One region of the Alkalibaculum bacchi genome, then DNA from elsewhere that is predicted to be linked to it. Evidence: riboswitches for the same ligand, from Rfam matches in the RefSeq annotation. Region 1 holds a riboswitch; the other holds the start of a gene.
What was found. A riboswitch is a leader RNA that binds a small molecule or an ion and turns the genes downstream of it on or off. The one in region 1 is predicted to bind molybdenum cofactor.
Positions count from the first base shown of each region.

Region 2: it holds a riboswitch for molybdenum cofactor, as region 1 does, so the genes downstream of both, nuoE (NADH-quinone oxidoreductase subunit NuoE) here and DES36_RS12030 (molybdopterin-dependent oxidoreductase) in region 1, are expected to answer to the same signal.

Region 1 is NZ_QNRX01000018.1:17,054-21,244, reverse strand. It holds gene DES36_RS12040 (ECF transporter S component) at 1-85, opposite strand, end outside; gene DES36_RS12035 (molybdopterin-dependent oxidoreductase) at 99-632, opposite strand; gene DES36_RS12030 (molybdopterin-dependent oxidoreductase) at 648-1,751, opposite strand; molybdenum cofactor riboswitch at 1,810-1,928, opposite strand; gene DES36_RS12025 (nucleoside-triphosphatase) at 2,052-2,576, shown strand; gene pylSn (pyrrolysine--tRNA(Pyl) ligase small subunit) at 2,664-2,960, opposite strand; gene pylD (3-methylornithyl-N6-L-lysine dehydrogenase PylD) at 2,932-3,771, opposite strand; gene pylC (3-methylornithine--L-lysine ligase PylC) at 3,755-4,191, opposite strand, start outside.
Region 2 is NZ_QNRX01000011.1:47,756-51,946, forward strand. It holds gene DES36_RS09200 (FmdE family protein) at 235-1,827, shown strand; molybdenum cofactor riboswitch at 2,145-2,265, shown strand; gene nuoE (NADH-quinone oxidoreductase subunit NuoE) at 2,561-3,067, shown strand; gene DES36_RS09210 (NADH-ubiquinone oxidoreductase-F iron-sulfur binding region domain-containing protein) at 3,060-4,191, shown strand, end outside.

The DNA of each region.
Region 1 (4,191 bases):
GTTTTGTAGCTATGCCTAGGGTGGCCATAAGGGCAATTATAATAATGTCAAATATTGAAAATTTCCGAACTAAATTATTAAGCATAGAATTGCCTCAATTACTTAATAACTCTAATTTTAGCTAGTTGCTTAACACTATTCTTAGCTGGGTCTCCATCTATTAGAGATTGGATTGGTCCAGCTTCTTCTCCTAAAACTTCTCCGTCTACTATGTATGCTAAAATCGTTCCATCGGATTCTGCCATTTCCTTTGTATATTCAACAACATAACCATCTATAGCTTCTAATTCTAATGATGTATACTCTCCTACATTTGCATATGCTAATACATCTTTTAGTAGCATACCTGTATATTCGTTTGTTTCTTCACCTTTTTTACTAATGATCATAGCTGTTAAGTTTATCTCTTTTATTTCACCAATATTTTTTTCAGTAATTTCTATACTTTCTTCACCTGCTTCGATAGCGATTGTGAATGTTGGCTCTTGGCCTTCTGTTTCTGTTTCAGTTTGTGCGCCTGTATCTGCTGGTTTTTCTGCTTCTGTACTTGTTTTTTCTTGTTCAGAAGAACAAGCTACTAGCATAAATCCTAAAAGTGCTATCATAATTAGTGATAATATTTTCTTTTTCATTTTTTATGCTCCTTTTTATTTTATTTTTATAGATAATAAATTCTTTACAGATTTACTTTTTTCTAGGTTTTTAAAAGTAATTAATACGCTTCCATCTTCTTTGTTTATAATTCCTTGGCTTACATCATCAGATGAGATGTTTACAGAATAACCATCTATAGCAGTTAGCTCATATGCTTCTCCACTTAATCCAGTATCTTTTAATAGGTTTTCTAAGGATAGTCCATCTTCCTTGATTAGATTATCTACCTGCAAAGCTTTCTCTACAGATAAAACTGCTGTATCCCCTAGACGAAACCACAATAGATCTTTTACGGTCATACCCTTAGGCATATCAGGTGCCCCTAGCATAGGTGCATTTTCTCCTGTGGTTTTTATAAAAGCTTCACTAAATACCTGATTAGATTCACTTTTTTCAAAATCATCTGAAGCTTTTATGTATACTTCTCCACCTTTTTCCTTTATATACTTGTCCATTAAATCAGATGTCTTTATAGCTTGATCATCTGTATCACCGTAGTTAACCGTTTCTAAAGCAGTTATAGCAGAATCCAAAAAGATCAGATTGCTTAAAGTACTCTCTTCTTTTGACTCTGAAGACTTACTCGTTCCTATTAGCTGAATTTCAGACAATTGACTTACCCAGTACATGGCTCTTTCATCTGGGATGATTGTTCTAATGGGCTTTGATTCTTCGTGCAAAGGTTCTCCATCTATTTCATAGGCCAGAATAATATCTCTACTTTGTACGATATCTTTTGGAATATCAATAGAATACCCATCGGTAGCAACAAATCTCAATCCCTCTAAATCCTTAAGGGATACCTTGTGTTTTTGAAGCAACTCTTCTAAAAGCCCTCCCGTAACATTCATTTCGTTTTCTTCTCCACTAGATGAGATCGATATCACGTCTTTCGTGACTTTTTCAAGTGCTTTTATTTCATCTACAGGCACTTTAATGCCACCTTCTTGCAACCCAATTATGGTAATTGTATCGCCACCACTTTGTACTACATCCTTATTAACAGTTTTAGTCCCCTGGGTATTGCTACAAGATGCCAACAGCACCACAGAGAAGACAATAAAAATAATTATGCATTTTTTAAAATCTTTTCTCAAATAAAACCCTCCTTTTAATTAAAAAAACTCCCACCATTGAGGTAGGAGCCAAAATTCATAAAGAAAAGCTCGCTCTCCTTTCCACAATGGGAGGCATTCAGATTTCTCTTCATGCCTATCGGCACATATTCCATGGAACCTATCTTTAGGAAAATGTGCTCGGAGATTTATATATATTTATATAAACTATATCTATTAATTAAAAATTTGTCAATATATATTATATTGATATCAAAATATGTTACACTATTATATAATTTGTCTAATTACATAATGAATTCTATGATAAAGGAGATTCTCATGTACAATCTATTTTTAACTGGAAAAATCGGAATTGGAAAATCAACACTTTTAAAAAGAGCGTTAAAAGAACTCAATGTCTCTCTTGGAGGCTATACTACAGAAAGAGTTTTTGAAGGTTATTTTAGAAAATATATTATCAAATCGCTGTATGATAATAACACAACTTATACCATACTAAAAGTAGATTCTAGAGATAACTCAAAAGAACATTTTATAGATTCCTTTGAAAAAGGAGCTCTATCCATATTAGATAAAAGTCTGAAGGAAAGAAATCTTATAGTACTAGATGAATTAGGCAGTGCAGAAAATGATATGAGTCTATTTACCGATAAAGTATTTAAACTACTAGATAGCAAAAAAATAGTATTTGGGGTATTAAAAGAAAATGATTGTGATTTTTTAAATGCTATTATGGCTAGAGAGGATGTAATTGTAATTACTATTACTGAGGATAACAGGGACTATATAATAGAGGACATCATAAATATTCTAAAAAGCTGGCAAAAGCAACTAGAAGTATGAAGCCTCATAATTAATTTAACTTAATATTCTAATTTATTTATTCAAATCTCCTATTGGGATCTTCTTCCTTTTGCGTCCATTTTAGAATTACTTGAATTCAGTTTCAGAGTATTTCTCAATCTTCCAGTCAGGAATTCCGCATTTTCTACAAGTGGTCTTAAAATAACTGTTTCGAAGCCATCGAAGACTGCGACTCTTTTTAGAATTCCAAACGACAAAACTACCACCGCAATAAGTCGTGATAACAGCTCTGTTTCCTTGCTTTTCAATACTCTTAACGCTATGTAGTATCCCTGATCGAGCAGGCCATAGTTTAATTTTGTTGATTAAACTAAATAACCTCTGACTCTTTTTCTCATAGCGAGTAGTAATTTTCTTTTCCATGGCTTTCCTCCTTGCAAACACCACTAAGCATGGTGGCTACACCAAGTTCTAACAAATTATGAATAATTAACTTACACTTCTTAACTGAAAATTCATCTAATCCAAAGGGAACACCAGGAGCAGCACATATGGTTTGAGATGTAACTTGATTTTCGGTGATAATATTTGCACTTGGAGTGGCTTCTAAGATATAGTTCCAAGTTCTAGTATTCCAATGGGGCACCATTTCGACTTGTGGATACTTTTTTATATAAGTCCTAACTTTATCCATACATGGGTCGTACATTTTAACATGGGCATTTCTTTGTAGTAAATAAGTAGCACCTGCACAAGCTACAGGTCCAGCTCCTAATACTAGTACTTCTTTATTTTGTAAAGGCCCTGCTGCTACATCTAAAGCTGCAGCAAAACCTCTACCTGTTGCCTCACCATTATTCATGTATAGATTTTTTTTCAGATGAAAAGCAGTGAATGTGTTGTCATCTGCCATAAAAATAATGTCTGATTTTTGCTCATAGGCCTCTTGTATGCCCGCTACATTCTTTTGTTTTGTTACAAAGGCATTAACTCCACAACAATCTGTAAGAATAGTACAGACGATCTGAGAAAAATTTGAGATTTCTCCAAAACCTGAAGTGATGGGGATGCAAGCCACCTTCAAGTTTTTTAATTGTTCCTTACTAGCTGCATTGTTTACAGCTTTATTGCCTATTTCTAATAAGGAAAATTTAAAATTCTTTATAAAAAACTCTTCATTTTTTCTATATTGTTTTATTATGGATTGTATATCTTCGTCATTCAATCGCGTCATATTCTACCTCCATCAGCTTCTCTTCAAGTTTCTCAATAGAATGCTCTAGTTGATATTTGGCATCATTATAAGTAGGAGATGAAACAATAAGCTCTGCCACAAATCCATTATAAATTTTAGGATTGCTAATAAGTGCCTCATCAACTCCAAAATAGTCTGTTTTATGGAGTAGGGGACCAACTTGGCTCATGATGCCTTCGCCTTTTCCCCTTACTTTAGACCCCTGTAGATAGACGTGCTGCAAAATACAATATTTAGATAGGCTAGGACATATTCTATAATTGTCTATTGTATTATATAGAATCATCTCTTTTACCATATTAATACCGGTGGCAAAATAAACAGCAATAGGAGTTTGACTAGGCATACGTGCGTCAATTTCTAGCACATATAATCTATTATTCTTTTCAATGACCTCAA
Region 2 (4,191 bases), on a different contig from region 1:
TTAAAATAAGTGGAGGAGTATTCAATACTTCTTCCACTTGTTTTTAAAGTGATTGCTTGATAATAGTTTAACCATTACTCAACGATCGTCCAACTATTGTTAATAGGTTTTTAATTCTTAGTTATTGGCGGTAACTAAGTGATATTACGTAGAACTTACAACGAAATCATCGAAGACGATTTCTGCTAGTGATTAAGAACTAGAAACTAATAAAACAAATATAGAGGTGGATATATGAAATTTGGCAATTTAACTTATGAAGAATATAAAAATACAATAGAGGCCTTTCACGGTACTGTAGCACCAGGTGTTTTACTGGGAGGTTTTATGGTGAATATTGCCATAGAAAACTTACCAAGAGACATCTTGTTTGATGTGATCTGCGAGACAAAAACTTGTTTACCGGATGCTATTCAGCTTTTGACTCCTTGCTCTGTAGGGAATGGGTGGTTGAAGATACTAGATTTTGGTCGTTTTGCAGCTGTTTTTTACGATAAGTATACAGGTGTTGGCATAAGAGTATTTTTAGACAGATTCCAACTTAAAAAATGGCATGAAGTAGAGACATGGTTTTTAAAACAAAAATCAAAGGATCAACAGGACACGGAGTTACTGTTCAAGGAAATGATTGATGCAGGAACTTCATTATTTTCTATAGAGCCAACAAAAGTACATAAAAAACATTTAAAAAAGAAAAAGATGGGGAAAACAGTAGTATGCCCTATTTGTGATGAAACATATCCTAAATCACATGGCAGTATATGCAGGGGATGTGCACAAGAATTGCCTTATGATCTCATTGATGAAAATGGTAATCCAAAAGTAAAGGATACTCTATCATTGAACAAAACAAGAGTAGAAGAATCTATTGGATTTCACTTACTTCATGATATTGCAAAAATATCAAAGACAGAAAAGAGAACGGAATTTTATAAGGGTCATGTAATCCAGGAAGAAGACATAGAGAAACTTAAAATGATTGGAAAGAATTACTTATATGTAGAGGAAAATAATCCTTTTATAAAAGAGTATAAACACGAGAATGAAGTAGCATTAAGCTTTGCATCTGCCATGAAAGGTCAAGGTGTATTGGCAAATAGTGCCGCACAAGAAGGCAAAATAAACTTTATTGCCGAGTATGATGGAATACTTATCTTTGATGAAGATAAACTTTGTAAGTTTAACAATTCCTTTGGCGTGATCTGCGCTACACTAAAAAATAATACTCTTGTAAAAAAAGATCAACTCATAGCAGGCACAAGAGCCATACCTTTATACATTTCTAATGAGGACTATTTAAAAGCAATAAATATATTAGGAGAAGAACCTCTTATAAAAGTAATGCCCTTTAGAAAGGCAAAAGTAGGAATTCTCATTACTGGAACAGAAATATATGAAAATAAAATAGAAGATAAGTACACAGAAATTATAAAGTTAAAAGTGGAGACCTACGGCTGCCAGGTTGTTGCTAGAGAAATAGCCCCTGATAATCCAGAGAAAATCAGCAGTAAAATACAAGAGCTTATTCAATCTGGGGCAGATTTAATCATAGCTACAGCTGGTCTTTCCGTAGATCCAGATGATGTAACTCTAGAGGGGATTATTAAGGCAGGTGCAGAAGATGTGCTCTACGGGCTCCCTGTTTTACCTGGTTGCATGATGGCATTAGGTAAAATTGGAGATGTACAGATTGTAGGTATTCCAGGAGGGGGCATCTACAATAAGCATTTTAGCTTTGATCTCATATTTCCTTGCTTACTTGCTAATATAGAAATCAAGAGAGGGGATTTGGCAAAGCTAGGTAATGGAGGACTACGACTACTTTAATATGATAATACAATTAGCGATTAGCGAACATCAGCTGATCGCTTTTTTTATATATTACGAAAGTTCATTTTTGAATTCAACTATTATATAAACTATCTTTATGTGTAGGTGAATGTTTGACTTGTGAGACTCGATCCTAGCACTGATAGCTGGCAGCTGATTGCTGATGGCTAAAGTGCCAAAGGTACTTTCTTGCTCTAGAACCTCACTGAATGTATTGTAAAATAATCTCTGTACAAGTTAAAATAAGTTGTATATAAGACAAAATTTCTAATTTTGCTAGACATTTAAAAAAAAAAACGTTATACTAGTTTTATAAATTATATAAACTCCGAATTCATTGTATCTAAGGATAAAATCTAGGAATAATGAATCTATAGGGTATTATCGGAAACGATAACGCCTCCCATTGCGGAAAGGAGAAGACCTTGAAAAGGTCACATGAATATCGTATTGTACGCAAGTAGTAAGTATTGTTCTTGTATACAAATACAATATGTGAATCTTTCAAGCCTTTACCTTTCTTTTTATTTGGCAAAAAAAAGTTTTACTTTATGGTATTAGTTTCAGTTTATGGTACATTGACGCCATAATTGTTAATTAAATAACATGTTGACTTATGTATTAATATATGGATATTATGTACATAGTCCATTCCTTATGCATAGGCATGTAAAATATCATGTTATAGATTTACTTAAATTAATATAAAAAACAAAAGGGGGAAGTATGTATGGAGTTTACCTTTGATCTTGAAAAGAACAAAGAAAAAATCCTAGAGTTTAAGGAGTTTATTTTAGAACACAGAAAAATGCCTGGGGCTTTGATTCCAGTCCTACAAGAAGCTCAGGTTAAATTTGGGTATCTACCACAAGAAATCATGGAAATGATCGCTAGTGGATTAGCCGTACCTGCATCAAAAGTATTTGGCGTGGCGACTTATTACTCTCAATTTACCTTTATTCCTAAAGGCAAGCACAATATTAGCATTTGTCTAGGAACGGCATGCTATGTAAAAGGCGCACAAGATATTTTAGAAGAATTTGAAAATATCTTAGGAATAAAAGGTGGTGAAACGACTCCAAATCTTCAATTCTCTATTACAGATTGTAGATGTGTAGGAGATTGTAGTAAAGCACCAGTAGTTGTAGTTGATGAAGACGTTTATGCAAAGGTTAAAAAGTCTGATGTTAAGGATATAATAGCGAAATACAGTCAGGAGGTTGAGTGCGTTGATTAATAGAGAAGAACTACATCGTATTCGTGAGTCTCACAAACCAGAATTAGAAGCAAAATTATTAGCAAACGGCACAGCAGAGATGAGAGACGGTCGTCTTGTCTTAGCTGGAGATTACTATAAAAAGCAAACAAGAGTTGCATTAAAAAATAGTGGTTTAATTGATCCTAAAAATATTGATGATTACATAGCATTTGATGGTTACCGTGCATTAGAGCAAGTTCTGTCTGAAAAAACGCAAAAGGATGTAATTGATCTAATGACAGAAGCAAACCTTCGAGGAAGAGGAGGCGCAGGTTTCCCTACTGGAAGAAAGTGGAACGAGGCGTATGGCATCCAAGCCAATCAAAAATACTTCCTTTGTAACGCCGATGAGGGAGATCCAGGTGCTTACATGGATCGTAATATCCTTGAAAACGACCCTCATGCTGTTATAGAAGGAATGGCCATTGGCGCTTATGCAGTTGGTGCTAGTCAAGGGTATATCTACGTTCGAGCAGAGTATCCAGTAGCAGTTAAAATGCTACGCATTGCTATCGAACAAGCGAGAGAATATGGCTTACTAGGTAAAAATATATTAGGATCTGGTTTTGATTTTGACCTTGATTTACGTCTTGGATCTGGAGCGTTTGTATGTGGTGAAGGTACAGCTCTTATGGAATCCATTCAAGGGAACAGAGGAATGCCAAGAATGAAGCCACCAAGAACTTCTCACAAAGGTCTATGGCAAAAGCCTACCATTCTAAACAATGTTGAAACCCTTGCATGTGTGCCTATTATCTTCCAAAAGGGAGCAGAATGGTTTAGAAGCATTGGTACAGAAAAATCACCTGGAACGAAAGTATTTGCGCTTGTAGGAAAAGTAGAAAACGCTGGACTTGTTGAAGTACCAATGGGTATGCCATTAAATGAAATCGTTAACGATATCGGTGGTGGCGTAACAAACGGTAAAGCATTAAAGGCAGTACAAACAGGTGGTCCATCAGGTGGATGTATTCCACTAGACTTAATGGATACTCCAGTAGACTTTGAATCCCTTGCTAAAATTGGTTCTATCGTAGGCTCTGGTGGTATGGTTGTTATGGACGAAGATACTTGTATGGTGGACATCTCAAGATTTTTCTTAG